One region of the Bradyrhizobium sp. CW1 genome, then DNA from elsewhere that is predicted to be linked to it. Evidence: predicted binding sites of a transcription regulator. Region 1 holds the regulator's gene; the other holds the start of a gene.

Region 1 (7,437 bases):
CCATGGCGCTTTATCTGGGGTCGGAAGGCGGAATTGGAAGGGGTGAGGGCTGCATCCAGAATGCAGCACGGATCTACGCAAGCACGGCAAATTCGGTGTCGTCCTGGCGAAGGCCAGGACGACGATGACGACCTACTTCGCCGGCACGGCGGATACCGGCCCGGATTACTTCACCGCGTCGAAGCACCAGGCCAGAATGCCCTTTTGCGCGTGCAGGCGGTTTTCGGCCTCGTCGAACACGACGGATTGTGGACCGTCGATCACCTCGTCGGTGACCTCCTCGCCGCGATGGGCGGGCAGGCAGTGCATGAATAGCGCATCCGGCTTGGCAAGCGACATCAGCTGCGCATTGACCTGATAGGGCTTGAGCACGTTGTGGCGGTGCTTGCCTTCCTTGTCGCCCATCGACACCCAGGTGTCGGTCACGACACAATCGGCGCCGCGCACGGCGGCTTCGGCATCCGTGCCGAGCATGATCGGCGCGCCGGTCGCCTTGATGAAGTCGCGCATCGCCTTTTTCGGCGCGAGTTCCGGAGGCGTCGCGACATTGAGCTGGAACTTGAAGCGCTCGGCGGCGTGCGCCCAGGAGGCGAGCACGTTGTTGTCGTCGCCGGTCCAGGCCACGGTCTTGCCCTCGATCGGGCCGCGATGTTCCTCGTAGGTCATGAGGTCCGCCATCACCTGGCAGGGATGCGAGCGGCGCGTCAGGCCGTTGATGACGGGCACGGTGGCGTTCGCTGCAAGCTCCAGCAGGGCATCGTGATTGAGGATGCGGATCATGATGGCGTCGACATAGCGCGACAGCACGCGCGCGGTGTCGGCGATGGTCTCGCCGCGGCCGAGCTGCATTTCGGCGCCGGTGAGCATGATGGGCTCGCCGCCGAGCTGGCGCATGGCGACGTCGAAAGACACCCGCGTCCGCGTCGAGGGGCGCTCGAAGATCATCGCCAGGGTCTTGCCTTCGAGCGGCCTGACCGGCTGATGCGCCTTCTGCTTCGCCTTCATCGCGGAGGACGCAGCGAGCATGCGCTTGAGCTCCGACAGCGGCAGCTCGTTGATATCGAGGAAGTGCTTCGGTGTTTTATCGGGCGACTTGCTCATCAGCTTGCCGCCCGCTTGTTGCCGGACAACGCGGTGCAGGCGCGCTCGAGCCGCCCGACGCTGTCCTCGATCTCGGCTTCGGTGACGATCAAAGGCGGCAGGAAACGCACGACATTGTCGCCGGCACCGACGGTGAGCAGCTTTTGGTCGCGCAAGGCTGCAACGAGATCGCCGGAGGGCACCACGGCCTTGATGCCGATCAGGAGGCCCTCGCCGCGCACTTCGCTGACGACATCGCCGTGACGGTCGATCACGGAGGCGAGCTTCTGCTTGAGCAGCAGCGACATCCTCTGCACGTGGTCGAAGAAGCCGGGCTTGAGCATGACGTCGAGCACGGCGTTCGCAGCCGCGATCGCGAGCGGATTGCCCCCGAAGGTCGAGCCGTGCGAGCCCGGCGTCATGCCGGACGCCGCTTCGGCGGTCGCAAGGCAGGCGCCGATCGGGAAGCCGCCGCCGAGCGCCTTGGCCAGCGACATCACGTCGGGTTCGACGCCAAGGCGGCGGTACGCGAACAGATCGCCGGTGCGGCCCATGCCGGTCTGCACCTCGTCGAAGGCGAGCAACAGACCCTTCTCGTCGCAGAGCTGGCGCAACGCCCTCAGGAAGGCGGGCGTTGCCGAACGCACACCGCCCTCGCCCTGGATCGGCTCGATCAGGATGCCGGCGGTCTGCGGACCGATTGCCTTTTTCACGGCATCGAGATCGCCATGCGCAACCTGGTCGAAGCCCTCCATCGGAGGGCCGAAACCTTCGAGATATTTTGCCGATCCCGTTGCGGCCAGCGTCGCCAGCGTGCGGCCATGGAAGGCGCCTTCGAAGGTGATCATGCGATAGCGGTCGGGATGACCCTTTGCGGCGTGATAACGGCGCACGACCTTGATCACGCATTCCAGCGCTTCGGCGCCGGAATTGCAGAAGAACACGAAATCCGCGAAACTTTCATTGCACAGGCGCGCGGCGAGCTTTTCGCCGTCCGGGCTCTGGAACAGATTCGACATGTGCCAGAGCTTGGTGGCCTGCTCCTGCAACGCCGCGACCAGCGCCGGATGGGCATGGCCGAGCGCATTCACCGCCACCCCGGAGGTGAAATCGAGATAGCGCTCGCCATTGGTCGCGATCAGCCAGCAGCCTTCGCCACGCTCGAAACCAAGGTCGGACCTGGCGAAAACGGGGAGCAAATGCGGCGCTGCGCTGTTAGTCATGATGGTCACTTGAATGTTGCGGACGGAGTGAGCGTGCATTGCGCAACGCACCATCGACCGGCCCGGAAAACGAAACGTGCCGCCTCTTGAGGGCGGCACGTGCGACTATCTTAGGCCTGGTGAAACGGGTGTCAATGCCGCCCGGAAAGCCTCGCGAAACGCTGAATCCGTAGTCTTGCGGTGCCGATTTAGAGGGATTTGGCCACGGAACATGTGGAAGCGAGTCGGCGGACTCTTGCGCGGGAGTCACGCCATATTGTAGCGTTTGGATTGTCAGATACGACATCTCGTGCAGTGGTTCTGATCTTTAAGTCCTTATGTACCGGCGTAAACGTTCGGGCGTTCAAGACGCGCCCGGCGAGCCTTAAGGGATTCTGGCGGCACGGGTTTTTGAAGGCTTAGGCATTCGCTGCGAGGCCCCAGGATGGCTGGCGCGCAGCGAGGGAAAGGGTGCAATGACGGTTTTGACCTGGTCCGATGATCGCGTCGAGCAGCTGAAAAAGCTCTGGGAGGCCGGACTTTCGGCCAGCCAGATCGCGGCGGAGCTCGGCAATGTGACCCGCAATGCCGTGATCGGCAAAGTGCACAGGCTCGGCCTTTCGGGCCGCGCCAAGAGCCCATCATCGGCAGCGCCGCGGCCGCGCAAGGCGCGCCCCGCGCAGCACATGATGCGGGTGAGCCGCCCGATCTCGCGCGGCAACACCGCGCTGGCGCAGGCCTTCGAGGTCGAGGCTGAGCCGGATCCGGTCACCTACGACAACGTGGTGCCGATGAGCCAGCGGCTGTCGCTGCTGGAATTGAACGAGGCGACCTGCCACTGGCCGGTCGGCGATCCCTCGAGCCCGGACTTCTTCTTCTGCGGTGGAAGGGCGCTGTCCGGACTGCCCTATTGCGCCCAGCACTCGCGCGTTGCGTACCAGCCCGCGTCGGATCGGCGCCGCGCACCGGTAAAGCCGGGTCCCCGTTAGTCGTCACGCGAAGACAGTTCAACAATTTCAGTGTCGTCCCGGCCTAGTGCGCAATTGCGCACGGGGGGCCGGGACCCATACTCCGAGCACGCAATAATCGTGCGGAAGGGGTCACTCCGAGTCTTCGCCAAACCACGTTCGGTGGTTATGGGTCCCGGATCAGCGCTCGCTTCGCTCGCTTGTCCGGGACGACGGCTGAGAATGCAGGGACAGCTCGCCAACAAACAAGCCTGCAACCCTACACCTGCTCCGCCTTCGCGAAGCGATCATCCAGCGCGTAGCCGGCGCCGCGGACGGTGCGGATCGGGTCCTGCTCGCGGCCGAGATTGAGCAGCTTGCGCAGGCGGCCGATATGCACGTCGACGGTGCGCTCGTCGATATAGATGTCGCGGCCCCAGACGCTGTCGAGCAGCTGCTCGCGCGAGAACACCCGTCCCGGATGCTCCAGGAAGAACTCCAGCAGGCGATATTCGGTCGGACCGAGATCGATCGGCCGGCCCGAGCGCGCCACGCGGCGCTTGTCACGGTCGAGCTCGATGTCGCCAAAAGCAAGGACGGTGGCGAGGCGCTCCGGGCTCGCGCGCCGCAGCAGGCCTTTCACGCGCGCCAGCAGCTCCGGCACCGAGAACGGCTTGACGATGTAATCGTCGGCGCCGGTCGCAAGACCCCGCACCCGCTCGCTCTCCTCGCCGCGCGCGGTGAGCATGATGATCGGGAGCTGCTTGGTCTCGGGACGGGTGCGAAGCCGCCGGCACAATTCGATGCCTGACAGGCCCGGCAGCATCCAGTCGAGCACGATCAGATCGGGGATGTGCTCCTTGAGGCGGGTGTCGGCGTCGTCGCCGCGCATCACCGTCTCGACGTCATAGCCGTCGCCTTCGAGGTTGTAGCGGAGAAGCTCGGTCAGGGCTTCCTCGTCCTCAACCACCATAATGCGTGCGCCCATCGGGTCGTCGCTCCTTAAGTCTTCAGGTGTTCGGTACCGTGTTGGCAAAGGTCGTCATGTCGCCCTTCGGCCGCTTGTCGGTGATCGCCTGGCCCTCGATCATGTAGAACACGGTCTCGGCGATATTGGTGGCGTGGTCGCCGATCCGCTCGATGTTCTTGGCGCAGAACATCAGATGGATGCAGAACGAGATATTGCGCGGATCCTCCATCATGTAGGTGAGGAGTTCGCGGAACAGCGAGGTGCAGATGGCGTCGACTTCCTCGTCGCCCTTCCACACCGCCATCGCCGCCGGCAAATCATGCGCGGCATAGGCGTCCAGCACCGACTTGACCTGCTGCTGCACGAGGTCGGTCATGTGCTCGAGGCCGCGGAACAGCTTGAGCGGATGGAAGTCCGTCTCCAGCGCCGCGACGCGCTTGCCCATGTTCTTGGCGAGGTCGCCGATGCGCTCGAGATCGGTCGCGACGCGCATGGCGCCGACGATCTCGCGCAGATCGACCGCCATCGGCTGGCGGCGGGCGATGGTGAGCACCGCACGCTCCTCGATGCGCTTCTGCAGCGCGTCGAGCTCGGTGTCGATGGCGACGACGCGCTGGCCGAGCGGGACGTCGCGGCGGATCAGCGCGTCGACGGACTCGACGATCATGCGCTCGGCGATGCCGCCCATCTCGGCGACCAGGCGAGTGAGTTCCTGGAGGTCGGTGTCGAAAGCCTTTGCGGTATGTTCAGAACCCATGTCGCGTCTCCTAGCCGAACCGGCCGGTGATGTAATCCTGCGTGCGCCGATCTGACGGCGACGTGAAGATCTTGCTGGTGTCGTCGAACTCTATCAGCTCGCCGAGATACATGAAGGCGGTCTTGTCGGAGACGCGCGCCGCCTGTTGCATGTTGTGGGTGACGATAGCGATCGTGTAATCCTCGGACAGCTCCTGGATCAGCTCCTCGACCTTGGCGGTCGAGATCGGGTCGAGCGCCGAACAGGGTTCGTCGAACAGGATCACCTCGGGCCGCACCGCGACGGTGCGGGCGATGCAGAGGCGCTGCTGCTGGCCGCCGGAGAGCGACAGGCCGGAGGCGTTGAGCTTGTCCTTGACCTCGTTCCACAGCGCGCCGCCGCGCAGCGCCTTCTCGACGCGGCCGTCCATCTCGGACTTCGAGATCTTCTCATAGAGACGGATGCCGAACGCGATGTTCTCGTAGATCGTCATCGGGAACGGCGTCGGCTTCTGGAACACCATGCCGACGCGGGCGCGCAGCAAATTGAGGTCCAGCCTGGGGTCGAGAATGTTGGTCTGATCGAGCATGAGCTGACCGGTGGCGCGCTGGCCGGGATAGAGGTCGTACATCCGGTTGAAGATGCGCAGCAGGGTCGACTTGCCGCAGCCCGACGGACCGATGAACGCCGTAACGCGGTTGGCGCCGAGCGTCAGGTTGATGTTCTTCAGCGCATGGTGCTCGCCGTAATAGAAGTCCAGGTTACGCACGGTCACCTTGGGGGGCGCCTCGGGCAGCACCGCCGCGTGCGGCAGTCCACCGGACGCGCTCATCGACACGGAAAGATCACTCATTTTGCGGTCCTCTCGGCGCCAAGGATGCGCGCGAAAATATTAAGGGCAAGAACGGTCAGGGTGATGAGCAGCGCCCCGCTCCAGGCCAACTGCTTCCAATAGGCATAGGGGCTCTGCACGAAGTTGTTGATGGTCACAGGCAGGTTCGCCATCGTCTTGTTCAGGCCGAGGCTGAAGAACTGGTTCGATAGCGCGGTGAACAGCAGCGGCGCGGTTTCACCGGCGACGCGAGCGGTCGCGAGCAGCACGCCGGTGATGAGACCCGATCGGGCAGCACGATAAGCGATCCGCTTGATCACCAGCGAACGCGGCAGGCCGAGCGCCGAGGCCGCCTCGCGCAACGCGTTCGGCACCAGCAGCAGCATGTCCTCGGTCGTGCGCAGCACCACCGGGATCACGATGACCGCGAGGGCGAGCGAGCCTGCGATCGCCGAGAAGCCGCGCATCGGCACCACCACGGCGCCGTAGATGAACAGGCCGATGATGATCGAGGGCGCCGAGAGCAGGATGTCGTTGATGAAGCGGATCACCGAGGTCAGCCGGTCATTGCGGCCGTATTCGGCGAGATAGGTGCCGGCGAACATACCGAGCGGCGCGCCGATGCCGACGCCGATCACGGTCATGATCAGCGAGCCGACGATGGCGTTGAGCAGACCGCCCTCGTTCGATCCCGGTGGCGGCGTGTTCTCGGTGAACAGCTGGACATTGAGTCCCGCCAGCCCGTTGTAGAGCAGCGTGATCAGGATCAGCGCGAGCCAGGTGACGCCGAAGGCGGTTGCGGCGATGCAGAGCCCGCGGACGACGATGTCCTTGCGGCGTCGGCGTGAATAGATCGGATTCATGGCGCTAATTCCCCGCCTTCTTTTCCAGCCGCATCAGCATCAGCCGCGCCGCTGCGAGCACGAAGAAGGTCAGAACGAACAGCAGGAGGCCGAGCAGGATCAGGCCGGATTGGTGCAGGCCGTCGCTCTCGGCGAACTCGGATGCGATCGCCGCCGAGATCGTGGTGCCCGGCGCAAAGATCGATGACGAGATCCGGAACGAGTTGCCGATGATGAAGGTCACCGCCATGGTCTCGCCGAGCGCGCGGCCCAGCGCCAGCATGATGCCGCCGATGACGCCGACCCGGGTGTAGGGGATCACCACGCTGCGGACGACTTCCCATGTGGTGCAGCCGACGCCGTAGGCGGCTTCCTTCAGGACCGGAGGCACCGTCTTGAACACGTCGACCGAGATCGAGGTGATGAAGGGCAGCACCATGATGGCAAGGATCAGCGCGGCATTGAACAGGCTGAGATAGGACGGGGGACCTGCGAAGATCGCGCCCAGCACGGGAACGCCGTCGAAGATCTTGATCATGAAGGGCTGGAACGTGTTGGCCAGGAACGGACCCAACACGAAGAAGCCCCACATGCCGTAGATGATCGAGGGAATACCGGCGAGCAGCTCGATTGCCATGCCGATCGGGCGGCGCAGCCATTGCGGGCAGAGCTCGGTGAGGAAGATCGCAATGCCGAGACCCACGGGAATGGCGATCAGCATCGCGATGAAGGAGGTGACGAGCGTGCCGTACATCGGCCCGAGCGCGCCGAGCACCGGCGGATCTGCGGAGGGCGCCCAGCGCTGCGTCCACAGGAAGGAGACGCCGT
Region 2 (7,437 bases), 1.1 Mb from region 1:
CCTGCGCCAAAGGAGAAGCTCCCGCCGCTGCTTCAGGGCTTTGGCGCCGTGCCGCCGCTGGTGACCGACATCGACCTGTCGATGGATGATCGTTTTCTCTATGTCTCGTGCTGGGGCACGGGTGAAATGCGCCAGTACGACGTGAGTGATCCGCGAAAGCCGAAGCTTGCGGGCTCGGTTCACATCGGCGGCATCGCGCGCCGCACCCCCCATCCGAACGGCAAGGCATTTGCGGCCGGTCCGCAGATGGTCGAGATCAGCCGGGACGGCAGGCGGGTGTACTGGACCAATTCGCTCTATTCCACCTGGGATGACCAGTTCTATCCCGATGGCGTTCCGGGTTTGGAAGTCATGGCCAATGTCGGTCGCAATGGTGGCTTCGAGCTCGACAAGAACTACTTCGTGAGCTTCCCCGACGGATATCGTGCGCACCAGATCAGGCTGGAGGGCGGCGATTGTTCGACGGACTCCTTTTGCTACCCGTCGGCCTAGATTGGGCACACGCGAGCCTCGGCTGGCTGTGGCTCGCTCTTGTTGCGAGCGGTCTCTATCACGGGGTCAATCCGGGAATGGGCTGGCCGCTCGCCGTTTCGGCCGGGCTCATGGACAAGAGCCCGCGCGCGCTCTTTCGTGCGTTGTGGGCTCTGGCCGCCGGACATCTCCTGGCAACGCTTCTCGTGCTGCTGCCATTCGCGTTCCTGCTCGTGCTGGCCGAGTGGCAGCGTTCGATCCAGCTCGGCGCGAGCCTTTTCGTCATCGGCTTCGGCGTCTATCGGCTGGTCGAGCGGCGCCATCCGCGCGCGCTGGCACGAATTCCGCCGACGCAATTGGCGCTCTGGTCATTTGCCGTTGCCATTGCTCACGGCGCCGCCTTGATGCTCGTGCCGATCTATCTCGGGCTCTGCCAGGCCTTCGAACTCGATGCCGGCCATGAGGCCGCCGGCGCGCTGATGAAGGCGAGTCTCGGGATGGCGGTTCTGGTGTCTTTGGTGCACGTCGCTGCCATGGTCAGCGCCGGCGGATGTCTGGCGTGGCTGGTCTACCGCCATCTGGGATTGAGGTTCGTCTCGCGAAGCTGGTTCAATCTGGATGTAATCTGGGCCACCAGCCTCATTCTGGTTGGCGTTGTGGCCTTCGGCTTCAATCTCGCGAGCTGGCACTGACACTTACTGGGTCAAAGCCCACTCGCCGATGATGCGGAAGCGAGCCTTGGCGTGGTCCTGTTTGAACAGCGCGACGCGATCGATCGCAAGCGTCTTGAGGCCGAGCGCAGCAAACCTTCCCTGCAGCATTTCCAGAATCGGCCCGCGCCGCTCCACGTCGAGCCGGCCCGTCAACGTCATGTGGAAACGGAATTCCTCCATCACGTAAGGATAGCCCCAGCGGTCGAGATAGTGGCGCTGCCGTTCGCTCAGCTTCTCCGGCTTGCGCCGCGCACGGTCTTCCGCGCTCAGCGGCGCGCGGAAGGAGTCGAAGTCGCGCGCGCAATCGGCGGCGAGCTGCTGGAGTTCGCCGACCGGCTCCCCGGGAATGACGGCGATGAAGCCGCTGATGGAATCGACGACCGGGCGGATCACCGGAATTGCGCGTGCCCTGCCGGCGAATGTCGCGCAGGCCGCAACAAGCTCGACCTCGCGCCTGTCGGACGCCAGCGCCATCGGCGCCTTCAGCGTGGCGTGAAAGCCGTATTTGCGGGGATCGGCGGTGACATCACGCCAGTCCGGCGCGAGACGCGATGCGTCGGCGGGAAACGGCAGCTCGTTGCCGGTATAGGCATCGTAGCCGAGCAACTCCGCGCCGAAGCGGGTGAGCGCGCTGTCGCTGCCTGCGGCAAAATAGATCGCGTAGCGGGGGAAACTCGTCATCGTCCGAGCATAGCGGGTTTATGCCGCGGCGACAGCTTGGCGCGGGGTAGCTGGCATGCCAAGCAACCGCGTCGCCTCGGTGAGATGCACGAGCTTGCCGCCTGATATCACGGCGATCAGCCGCGGCCGCAGCGGCATGCTGTCGTCGACCAGCAGAATGTCCGCGCGCCGGCCTTCCGCGAGCACGCCGCGATCTGCAAGACCGGTCGCGCGCGCGGGCGCGGCGGAGACCAGATTCCAGGCCTCGGTCAGCGGCAGCACGCCATCGGCGGCGAGCCGGAACGCAGCGAGCAGCTGCGCGGGATAGTAGTAGTCCGAGGCCAGAACCGAGCAGAGCCCTTTGGCGATCATGTCGGATGCCCTGGTCCAGCCCGTGTGGCTGCCTCCGCGCACGACGTTCGGCGCGCCGTAGACGATGGCGTCACCGTGGCTTGCTGCCGCCCGCGCTGTCTCCTCGTTGATCGGAAACTCCGCAATCGCCACGCCCATGGCGCGAAAGCCTTCGCGCATCGCCGGCGTCGCATCATCGTGCGAGAGCATCCGCACGTCGGCGGCGCGGGCCGTCGCGGCCAGCCGTGACACGGAAGCCGGCACATCCGCGGCGCGGGACATTATGTGTCCGACCAGCCGGTCGAATTCCTCGCTCGACAGGCCGGTGCGCTCCACCATGCGATTGCGCTTGCGCGGCTTGGCCATGTCCCCAACCGTGCCGTCCATGTGGTCGTTGAAGGCGAACAGGTCGACGCGGCCCTCAGTGAGCCATTGGCTGATCTCGGTTTCGGCGTCGAGATTGTAGGTCTCGTGGCGCAGGTGAAAGCGGGTGTCGGCGGCGAATTGCGGGCGCTGCCGTTCGATCGCCTCCATCAGGCTGCGCGCATTGCCGGCGCTGCGCAGGCCCGGCTCCCACGAACAGGTCGTGGCGTGAAAAACCGTGGTGATGCCGTTGCTGATCGCCTGGCGGTCGCTGTCGGCGAGCGCGACGTCGATCGGGAAATCGACCCCGGCGCGCGGCATCATCTGTCGCTCGAAGGCATCGCCATGCAGATCGACGATGCCCGGCAGGACCAGCAGATCGCGCGCCTTGATCGCCAGCCGCGCCCGGCTGCGCGAGGCATTGATCTCTGCGATGTCCGTTCCGGACACGAGAAGCGACGTTTCGGCGAACTCGGAGCCGATCAGGGCCCGCCCGCCCTCGAGGAATATGTCTGTCACGCGACCGCGCTTCGTTTGCTGGCAGAAGAGGGTGCCCCTGCTTCGTATGCCGTGAGGAAATCCTCAATCCCGAGCTTGCGGAAATTGGGCAGGGCTTCACGCAACTTGTCGTGATCCCAGTCCCACCAAGCGAGCCTCGCAAGCCGCCCCGCAACCTCTTCCGAGAACCGCCGGCGCACGATGCGCGCCGGATTGCCGGCGACGATGGTGTAGGCCGGAACGTCCTTGGTGACGATGGCGCCGGCCGCGATCACCGCGCCGGTGCCGATGTTGCGGCCCGGCAGAACGATCGCGCCATGGCCGATCCAGACGTCATGGCCGATATGGACGTGATGCTGGCGCCGCCAGTCGAAGAATTCCGTGTCGTCGCTCTCGCCTTCGAAATAGGCGCTCGAACGATAGGTGAAGTGCGCCTGCGTGGCGCGTTGCATCGGGTGATTGCCCGGATTGATCCGTGTCATCGCCGCGATCGAGCAGAATTTTCCGATGGTGGTGTAGGTGATCTGGGCGTCGTTCACGACATAGGAGTAATCCCCCATCGTCACCTCGTGCAGCATCGTGCGCGCGCCGACCTCGGTGTAGGCCCCAAGCCTGGCGTCGTGCAGCTTCGCGGAGGGATCGACAGTCGGCTGGACCGAAAGAGCTTTGGCGGCCATGTTGAATCCGAACGAGAGGGCGGGCGTTTCTCTTCGAGCGGCTTGATGACAATGTCATGACGACGCCATGACAGGGGATGAACAGGAGATGAGGTGTGTAGGATCGCCGCACCGCAACGTCCGTGTCACACAAGTGTCAAGCGCCGGCGTTAGCGGTGGGTCCCAGCTACTCTGGAGCCCTGCATGCTGGTGGTTGAAGGTCTGACGTGTCGCTTCGGCGTGAAAGCCGCGGTGGACGACGCCTCGTTTCAAGTCTCTCCCGGCGGCTTCGTCGGCGTGATCGGACGCTCCGGCGCCGGCAAGTCGACCCTGCTGCGCACCATCAACCGTCTCGCGACCCCTGCACAGGGCCGCATCCTGTTCGATGGCCTCGACGTCACGGCGCTGCGCGGCAAGGAGCTGCGGCAGTGGCGGGCGCGCTCGGCGATGATCTTTCAGCAGTTCAATCTGGTGGGCCGGCTCGATGTGCTCACCAACGTCCTGATGGGACGGCTTGCGACGATGCCGGCCTGGCGCTCGCTGTCGCAGACCTGGCCCGAGCAGGACAGGGCGCTGGCGATGTCCGCGCTCGAACAGTTCGACATTGCCCCGCTCGCGGCCCAGCGCGCCGATCAGCTCTCCGGCGGCCAGCAGCAGCGCGTCGCGATTGCCCGCGCGCTGGTGCAGCAGCCCGACATCATCCTCGCCGACGAGCCGATCGCCTCGCTCGATCCGCGCAACACCAAGATCGTCATGGATGCGCTGCTGCGCATCAACAAGCACTTCGGCATCACGGTGCTCTGCAATCTGCATTCGCTCGGCCTGGCGCGCAGCTATTGCGACCGCCTGATTGGCATGGCGCAGGGCCGCGTGGTGTTCGACGGCGCGCCGGCCGAGTTGACCGACCACGTGGCGCGCGAGCTCTACGATCTCGAAGCCGCCGAAGTCATGGGCGGCACGCCTGCACCGGTGCGACAGGGCATTCCGGCGCTTGGAACGGCGGCCGCCGCCTGAGCTGCGCCGCATCAGGACTTACCAATTTTGCGTCAACCGACCTCAACCAATGAAGAGGCTATCATGATTACTCGCAGATTGATTCTCGCCGGCGCCGCCGCGCTCGCGTTGACGACTTCGGCCTCCGCCGAAGACTGGAAAGCCAAATATCCCGAGCTGACCTTCGCGGTCATTCCGGCGGAAAACGCCTCGGGCGTGACCGAGCGCTGGGCGCCGTTCATGAGCTATCTCTCCAGGGAATTGGGCGTGAAAGTCACGCTGCGCATCGCCAACGACTACGCTGCCGTAATCGAAGGCCAGCGTGCCGGCAACATTCACATCGCGAGCTACGGCTCGGCCTCGTTCGCCCGCGCCCGCCTGACCGGCGTCAAGACCGACGCCTTCGCCAACGACATCAACTCCGACGGCTCCACCGGTTATTACTCGGTGTTCTTCGTCAAGGCGAGCAGCGCCTACAAGAGCATCGACCAGCTCAAGGGCAAGAACCTCGGCCTGGTCGACCCGAACTCGACCTCCGGCAACAACGTGCCGCGCTTCGAGCTCGACAAGATGGGCATCGCGGACGCCGACACCTATTTCAGCAAGGTCGTCTTCACCGGAAGCCACGAGAACGCGATCCTGGCGCTGGCGCAGGGCACGGTCGACGTCGCGGCCAACCAGTGGACCAGCGACAACGACTCGACATTAGCGCAGATGCTGACCAAGGGCATGCTGAAGAATGCCGATGGCTCGGCGATGAAGAAGGATGATTTCCGCATCATCCACAAGTCGGCGCCGATCATCAACGGCCCCTATGCCTACAATTCTGACCTGCCGGAAGAGGCCAAGGCCGCCATCGCCAAGGCGTTCTTCGACGCGCCGGCCAAGGACAAGGCTGCGTTCCATCGCCTCCAGGACGGCCAGAAGAAGGGTTTTCATCCCGCGACCACCAAGGATTGGGATGGCACGATCGAGCTGATCAAGTTCGTCGATGCGCTGCGTAAGAAGAAGGCGTCCTGAGTTTCGGGACGATGCCACTGGAGCCGGGTCGATGGACCCGGCTCTTTCTCTTTGATTGACCATTTTCCTGGCCAAGATGACCGTCGCGGTTTCGATCCTCCCCGAGCAACAGCTCGCCGTGCTCAACGCCGCCTATCGCCAGGCGGTGGCGCGCAAGCGGCTCCGAATCCTGTCTGGAGCCGTGATCTTCGCCGCAGCACTGTGTCTGGCCGCGATCGGCGCTGAAGTGAATCTGCGCACGCTGTTCGCCCACTTTGGCAACTTCATCAGCTATTTCGACCGCATCCTCACACTCGACACCGGCCAGCGGGTCTGGACCGATGTCGGCGAGTGGCTGTGGGGCTGGCGCAAATGGCTGAGGATGCTGGGCGAGACTTTGCTGATCTCCTATGTCGGCACGCTGATCGGCGCGACTTTTGCGTTTTGCCTGAACTTCTTTGCGGCTGAAAACACCTCGCCCGCGCCGTGGTTGCGCTTCGTCGTGCGGCGCCTGCTCGAATTCGCCCGCACGGTCCCCGGCATCGTGTTTGCCCTGATCTTCGTGATCGCCTTCGGGCTGGGGCCGATGGCGGGCGTGCTGGCGATCGCGATTCACTCCACCGGCGCGCTTGGAAAGCTGTTCTCGGAGATCGTCGAGAACGCCGACATGAAACCGGTCGAAGGCGTCCGCTCGACCGGCGCGAGCTGGCTGTCCTGCATGCGCTTCGCCATCCTGCCGCAGGTCACGGCGGGCTATGCCAGCTACGCGCTGCTGCGTTTCGAGATCAACGTCCGCGAGGCCTCCGTGATGGGCTTCGTCGGTGCCGGCGGCATCGGCCAGGAGCTCGTCGTCGCCATCCGCAAGTTCTACTACTCGGACGTCAGCGCCATCCTGCTCACCATCATCGTCACGGTTTTCATTATCGACATCAGCACCGGCTGGCTGCGCGGCCGCCTGTTCGGCAAGGAGGCGCGGACGTGACGGGGCCGCAGGACATTGACACATCAGCGCTTCGCGCGCGCTACCCTGATGTGTTCGACCGGCCGGCTTCGGCGCGGCTCCCGATGCCGGCGATGATCGTCGCGGCGCTCGCGGTTCTGATTTATGGCCTCATCGATCTCGACTTCTCGCCGTCGCGGTTGTTCGCGGGGCTCAGCCAGCTCGGTTGGATCAGCCTGATGATGATCCCGCCGGATCCCGGCTCGTCGCTGCCGGTCTATCTGAAGGCGCTGGGCGAGACGCTGTCGATTGCGCTGCTCGGCACGACGCTGGCCGCGGTCTTCGCGCTGCCGGTCAGTCTTCTTGCCGCGCGCAATGTGGTGCCGTCGAGGATTTTGCGGTTTCCGGTGCGGCGCTTCCTGGATTCAATCCGCGGAGTCGACACGCTGATCTGGGCGCTGGTGTGGATCAACGTGGTCGGGCTCGGCCCGTTTGCCGGCGTGCTCGCTATTGCCGTGTCGGATTTCGGCGCGTTTGGAAAACTGTTCTCGGAGGCGATCGAGGGCGCCGACCAGAAGCAGGTCGAGGGCATCCGCGCCTCCGGCGGTAGCGCGCTGCACGAGATTCGCTTCGGCCTGCTGCCGCAGGTCCTGCCCGTGATTGCCGGGCAGGTGCTCTATTTCATCGAGTCGAATACGCGCTCGGCCACCATCATCGGCATCGTCGGCGCCGGCGGCATCGGCCTCCAGCTCGCCGAGCAGATCCGCGTGCTGGAATGGCAGAAGGTGTCGTT

Evidence for each region. The regulator PhoB, encoded in region 1, activates phosphate uptake and scavenging genes when phosphate is short. The targets are predictions, from matches to a motif close to TGTCATNNANCTGTCAT.
Region 2: phnC (phosphonate ABC transporter ATP-binding protein) is a predicted target of PhoB. The motif match lies at 3,779-3,795, and genes of this name have one in related genera.

The regions. Positions count from the first base shown of each region.
Region 1 is NZ_CP064684.1:7,793,363-7,800,799, forward strand. Features, by position in the region: gene IVB54_RS37295 (Hsp33 family molecular chaperone) at 1-4, opposite strand, end outside; gene argF (ornithine carbamoyltransferase) at 166-1,101, opposite strand; gene IVB54_RS37305 (aspartate aminotransferase family protein) at 1,101-2,303, opposite strand; gene IVB54_RS37310 (GcrA family cell cycle regulator) at 2,759-3,271, shown strand; gene phoB (phosphate regulon transcriptional regulator PhoB) at 3,510-4,217, opposite strand; gene phoU (phosphate signaling complex protein PhoU) at 4,240-4,956, opposite strand; gene pstB (phosphate ABC transporter ATP-binding protein PstB) at 4,967-5,788, opposite strand; gene pstA (phosphate ABC transporter permease PstA) at 5,785-6,630, opposite strand; gene pstC (phosphate ABC transporter permease subunit PstC) at 6,635-7,437, opposite strand, start outside.
Region 2 is NZ_CP064684.1:656,226-663,662, forward strand. Features, by position in the region: gene IVB54_RS03015 (selenium-binding protein SBP56-related protein) at 1-492, shown strand, start outside; gene IVB54_RS03020 (hypothetical protein) at 570-1,163, shown strand; gene IVB54_RS03025 (DUF1045 domain-containing protein) at 1,167-1,865, opposite strand; gene IVB54_RS03030 (alpha-D-ribose 1-methylphosphonate 5-triphosphate diphosphatase) at 1,884-3,077, opposite strand; gene IVB54_RS03035 (acetyltransferase) at 3,074-3,733, opposite strand; gene phnC (phosphonate ABC transporter ATP-binding protein) at 3,917-4,726, shown strand; gene phnD (phosphonate ABC transporter substrate-binding protein) at 4,790-5,725, shown strand; gene phnE (phosphonate ABC transporter, permease protein PhnE) at 5,802-6,686, shown strand; gene phnE (phosphonate ABC transporter, permease protein PhnE) at 6,683-7,437, shown strand, end outside.